Regions from separate parts of the Paenibacillus sp. 3LSP genome, predicted to be linked through region 1. Evidence: predicted binding sites of a transcription regulator. Region 1 holds the regulator's gene; the other holds the start of a gene.
The links. Region 1 encodes Rex, which represses fermentation and respiration genes when NADH is low (regulators of the CRP and FNR family bind a similar motif). Its sites were predicted from a motif close to TTGTGAAATATTTCACAA; they were not measured.

Region 1 (3,103 bases):
TGCACCGTATTCCGTTCCCATCTTCAAGGCTTCCAGTGCCGGAACCGCCGTTGGATCGCCGGATACGCCTTTATGGATCAGCGCAGCCAAACGAATCTCCTCCAGCATATCCAGGTTATTGTTGCTCGCCGGACCGTCGGTCCCCAGCGATACCACTACGCCTTTCTTCAAGAGTTCAGGTACGCGGGCGACACCGCTGGCCAGCTTCAAGTTACTGCCCGGGTTATGCGAAATTGTAACTCCGTGGGCTGCCAAGATATCGATTTCCTCGTCGGTCAAATGCACCGCATGGGCAAGCAGGGTTGGGCGGGAGAACATCCCCAGCTTCAACAAATGCTCTACCGGACGGACGCCGTAATCGTTCACGTTCTGCTCTACCTCGGCGCGCGTCTCCGACATATGCGTATGCATTGGCAAATCGAGATCATGGGCAGCTTGCACAAATTTCTCGATGAAAGCCGGCGGGCAGGTGTACGGTGCATGCGGTGACATCATCGTGGTGATGCGTCCTTCTGCCTTGCCGTGCCAGTTCTGCGCAAACGCGATCGCTTCCTTGAGCTTCTGATCTTGCTCTTCCGGGGAGCACAAACCGATGGCCCCGCGCATCAGCACGGCGCGAATGCCTGATTCCTCCACGACTTTGGCCACTTCGTCCATATGATCGTACATATCCAGGAACGTCGTCGTGCCGCCCTTGAGCATTTCCAACACGGACAATGCCGTACCGGCATACACATCCGCTGCCGTAAATTTGGCTTCCATTGGCCACATTTTCTCCTGCAGCCAGGTTTGCAGCACCATGTCATCTCCGTAACCGCGCAGCAGCGACATCGCCGCATGGCCATGGGTATTGATCAGGCCCGGCAAGAATAACAACCCTTTGCCGTCCAAAGTCTCGGCGCCTTCCACGCCTTCCGGGCGCTCTTCCCCGATATAGCTGATCGTATCGCCCTCAACGAGCATATATCCGTGAACCACAGGACGATCCGCATCTAAAACGGCAAACGTCCCGTTCTTAATTAACCATTTCCGACTCATACGTTGCTTGTTTCCTTTCCGTTTTCCAAGTAGTAAGCCAAGCTCAGCAAATCTGTGGTGAAATCAGCCGCATGAATCCGAACTTCCGGCGGAACCTTCAGAATCGTTGGCGCGAAGTTCAGAATCGCACCGATTCCGGCGGCCACCAGCTCGTCCGCCACCCGTTGGGCTTCTGTATCCGGTACGGTGATGATGCCAATGCGGATATTTTTCGCCCGAACAGTTTCCGCCAGCTCTTCGATCGGCTGAATCGTAATGTTGTTGATCTGCTTACCGATTTTCGCCGGCGAAGCGTCGAACACCGCAACAATCTTCATATTATCCTTCAAATACGCATTATAATTCGAAAGGGCTTGGCCCAGATTCCCGGCGCCCACCAGCGCGACGTTAATCTGTTGGTCCAGATTTAAAATTTGTTGAATTTTCTCAATCAAATAAGCGACATCGTAGCCGATCCCCTTCCGGCCAAAATCGCCGAAATAAGCTAAATCCTTACGGATTTGCGCCGGATTAAGATCCAGCTTCTGTCCAAGCTCCTGGGAGGACACCGTTGGCACCTCACGGCGGCTGAGTTCATTTAAAAAACGCAGGTAAACCGGCAGTCTGCGGACGACAGCGTCCGAAATTTTATCTGACTTCATGCATTGTTCCCCCTATTCTCCATTACGATCTATGAAGCGGCTTAGGCTTCGGGATTTAACCATTCCGAGATACGCGGCACCATTTGAGTTAATGGCATATGCTCCATCTTCGGTCCTGGCAATGAGTATAAGAAATATTTTCCATAATATGATTCCAGGATCCGGGTATCATAAACGATCACGATGCCGCGATCCTGCGACGAACGGACAAGTCGTCCGAACCCTTGCTTAAAGCGAATGACCGCCTGCGGGACAGACAGCTTCATGAATGGATTCTTCTTCTCCCGCTGCAGACGTTCGCTCTTCGCTTCCACCAGCGGATGGTTTGGCGGCTGGAACGGCAAGCGTACAATTGCTAAACTGGTCAGCGCCTCGCCAGGGATATCCACCCCTTCCCAGAAGCTGCTTGTCCCGAGCAGCACCGATGCGCTGTTCCCTTGGAAGCGCCGGGTCAGCTTGGTGCGGCTGCCGCTGTCCATCCCTTGCCCGATCACCGTGATGCCTTCCGCTGCAAGCCGTTCTTTCAGCGGGTCATACACCTGCCTGAGCATCTTGTACGATGTAAACAGCACTAGCATGCGCCCCTGTGTCGCCACCGCGGCATCCGCCAGCGATTGAACCAGCGTGTTAATGAAATGATCATCCCCCACGCTGCCTTTCACACTTGGAAAATCGCGCGGAATCACCAGCAACGCCTGATCACGGTAATTAAACGGCGATGGCAGCATCGCGGTGATCAGCCGATCCTCTTCCGCTGCCTCCGTCAAGCCAAGCTGCTCAATCATATATTGGAACGATTTATCTACAGATAAAGTCGCAGACGTCATGACGACGCTCTTCTTCCGATCGAAGAAAAATTGCTTCAACTGAGCGCTGACGTCAATCGGCACCGCATACATTTGCAGCGACCGGCTGCGGAAGTTCCCGTTCGCTTCCATCCAATAGACGGTATCCTCGCTCTCTAGCTTCATGAAGAAGCGAAGCGCTTCCCGTTCTCCGGCTAAATCTTTAAACAACCCGCTAATATCGGTGATCAAGCTCTCCGCTGCATAATCGTCCTGCTCTTCTCGGATTTCGGACAGAAGGCGCTCCCCTTTCCGAAGCACGTCGCCGAGACCTACATAAATTTGATTCTCTAGCGCGGTCAACGTCTCCCAATCCTTGGGCTTGCGATTCGGCAGCAACCGGTACACGAACTGTCCAGGATCACCAGGGGCGGCGTCACTGCGGTCAGGCATTAAGCTGAACAGCAACTCGCTGAGCTTGTCCCAGCTCTCCTTCACATCCACCAGCGTAGGGAAGATTCCGTCGATGACCGAACACCAATCCGAGGATTTCTCTGCGGCTGACGCTTCGAGCGTGCTGCGGAGGTTGGCCAATTGCCCCGTCTTGCTGTCTTTATACAGCCGGGTCAGCGTATGCAC
Region 2 (3,103 bases), on a different contig from region 1:
CATAAATACGGCACTGTCACCTGCAACGAATACGTCTGGATGAGAGACGGACTGCAGGAATTCATTCACCGAAGCACGGCCGCGGTTGACTTCCAGTCCCGATTCGCCAACCAGCGGATTGCCTTGCACGCCGCCGGTCCAAACAAAGGTGTTGGCGACGATCTTTTGACCATCCTTGAGATCGATGGTGTTGCCCTCCACATTGGTTACCGGCAAGCCAGTTAGGAACTTCACGCCGCGTTTCTCGAGGCTGGCAGTCGCGCGTTCGATCAGCGCATCCGGCAACACTGGCAAGATCTTTGGTCCAGCTTCTACGAGCAGGAGCTTGATCTCGCTTTGCGGTACGCCGTATTTCTTCGTCAACTCTGGCAGCTTATCGGCGATTTCCCCAACCAGCTCGACGCCGGTCAATCCGCCGCCGCCGATCACGATCGTAGCATCGGCTTCATTGCCGCTTGCCGCATATTCGCGAATCCGCGATTCGATATGCGCATAGATCCGTTTGGCATCGTCCGCCGATTTCAGCACCATGCTGTGCTTCTCCAAGCCTGGGATGCCAAAGTACGCCGTAATACTGCCCAGACCAACAACCAGTGCGTCATAGGACAACACGGTGCCGTCGGAGAGCTTCACTTCTTTTTTATCCACCGAAAAACTCTCTACTTTCGCGATCCGCAAATCGATATCTTTGCCTTTAAACAGCTTGTCAAGCGGCAAGGAAACCGCGCGTTCGGAAATGCTGCCCGCAGCAAGGCGATGCAGCTCTGTAATGATTTGATGCGTCGGATATTGGTTGACCACCGTGATCCGCGCCTGCGATTTATCCATAAACTTACGGGCCGACAATGCGCTGAGTACGCCGCCATAGCCGGCGCCCAAAATTAAAATATGTTTTGACATAATCGTATTCCTCCGTTAGTTTTGTTGGCGGTCCCGTTCACCGGACACTTGAAGGTAGGCGTTAACGAATCGGAGCAGCTTTTGCGTTTGCGGGTCCTTCAACATCTTCATCAACCCAAACACGCCAATCACTTCTTGGCTTTCCTCTGCGCGATCCTTCGCTTCGATCACGTTAGCAGCCAAATGCTTCACCTTGCCTACCACTGGGCCGGCAATTTCCGAAATGGCGCCAACCGTATCATTCTTCAGGATTTCATCCGTTGCCACCGCTTTGGCAAAATCATACGTTTTCGTCAAAACCCCAACGAGCTCATTTAATTTTGGAAGCTGCTCTACCAGAGCGGTCAGCGATTGCTGCACCTCCGGCTTTAAGAGCTGCTCCAGGAGCTCCTGCTGCCCGCTTGCGGTACCAGCTACGGATTGCTCCGTTTTTGTTTCAGTAACTGTCTCTGACATATTCGATTCTCCTTTGCGATAATCTGAGGATTCGCTTGCCGAACTGCTGTTCAAGCATAGTGTTCCTCCTTTGGATGCCTCTAACCCATTTTGAGTTAGTGAAAATTTGCACATCTTAAACCTGAACAATCCGAGTAAATTGTAACACATTTTCAAGAAAAAAGGACCGTGTAAGTGACAAAATTCACGGCCCTTATCGATATCATTTTTCGATGAATCCTAAATTCCGCATGACGACGGCAAATTTTCCTTCAAAAAATCATAAAACAGTTTTTCCGTTGGCGCGAGTTCGCGATTCGCTGGAATGATCACCCCAACGTCCCGGGTGACCTGCGGCTCCCTCATCGGCAGCGATACGATCGTGGAAGGAATATGCTCACCAAGCGCAATCTCGGGAAGCAGTGTCAGCCCCAATCCGGCGGACACCAACCCCTTAATCGCATCAAGATCATCTCCTTCAAATGATACCTTCGGCTGGAATCCAATTTGATCGCAGGCGTCAACCACGATTTCCCGCAGGACAAAGCCTTTTGGGAATAATACGAACACATCCTCCCGCAGTTCGTCCAGCCCGACGGATTCGCGGTCAGCCAAACGATGTCCGGCAGGCAACAGCACCTTGAACCTTTCACGGAACAACACCTCGCCGGTGACTTGGGGTTCCCCTTGGGGCACCGGACCAATCATGGCCAGATTCATCACGCCGCCGCCGACCCAGTCCAGCAACTCCCGGTACGATCCATGCTGCAGTTGAAAATGCACCTCCGGATACCGGCGCCGAAACGCCGACACCACCGTGGGCACCAGGTTGGCCGCCAGACTGCTCGGGAACCCGATGCGGACGGTCCCGCGCTCCGGATCCAGATACTCGTTGATTTCTTGGCGCGCCTGTTCAAGTACCTTCATCATTTGCTCCATATGCTGCAGGAACTGCCGACCGATCGGCGTCAGCTTCACCTTCCGGCCTTCATGGACAAACAGATCGACGCCCAGCTCCGCCTCCAGCTTAAAGATTTGCCGACTGACCGCCGACTGCGACACATGCAGCGCATACGACGCTTCCGTCACATGCTCGAGCTTAGCCGCCTCAATAAAGTATTGGATTTGTCTGAGCTCCATCCCCTCACCCCGTTCGCTGCATTTTTCACGCTATATCCGATTGGGATTGACCAAACCCTTATAGCTTACACCTCATGTAAATATATTAAGAACCATTATATCGGCTCCTATATGAAAACGGAAGCAGAAAAGGCAATTTATTAAATCATGAGTTAGCTTAAGCACCACCAACGCTCTGCCAAGTGTAAAAATGCAGTTCATCCCACCCGTTTTGCGCCAAAAATGGACAATGGAATGTAAAAGTACAGTTCATTTTGGCGAAATCGTGATTCCAAGGTAAATTTGGCGGAAATCAACTGCACTTTTGCAGCTAAGAGGCACAATAAGACTATGTCCCCGGAATTCAACTGTACTTTTGCAGTTCGCTCACCTTGCTGTACCTTTCTTCTACCTATAAAAATACGGCGATGCCGGTTTCCCCATGCATCGCCGCCTGATTTTTAGTATGCGTCTTATTCCTCCGGACAATCCAGCCGGTATAAATTACGGTACCGCGGTTCGCGGGCCAGCAGCTCCGCGTGGGTGCCGCGCATCACGATCCGTCCGTGCTCCATGAACACGATCTCATCCATCTTCTCGGCACCCACGAGGTGGTGCGTCACCCAGATGAGCGACTTGCCCTGCGTCG

Region 2: the regulator Rex is predicted to act here: its motif matches at 1,453-1,470, upstream of RW092_RS12855 (DUF1641 domain-containing protein).

Annotation. Positions count from the first base shown of each region.
Region 1 covers NZ_JAWDJI010000099.1:991-4,093, forward strand. Annotated here, with positions in the region: gene RW092_RS08150 (amidohydrolase) at 1-1,038, opposite strand, end outside; gene RW092_RS08155 (redox-sensing transcriptional repressor Rex) at 1,035-1,679, opposite strand; gene dinG (ATP-dependent DNA helicase DinG) at 1,721-3,103, opposite strand, start outside.
Region 2 covers NZ_JAWDJI010000156.1:568-3,670, reverse strand. Annotated here, with positions in the region: gene RW092_RS12860 (NAD(P)/FAD-dependent oxidoreductase) at 1-900, opposite strand, end outside; gene RW092_RS12855 (DUF1641 domain-containing protein) at 916-1,356, opposite strand; gene gltC (glutamate biosynthesis transcriptional regulator GltC) at 1,576-2,475, opposite strand; partial or broken gene RW092_RS12845 (amino acid ABC transporter ATP-binding/permease protein) at 2,928-3,103, opposite strand, start outside.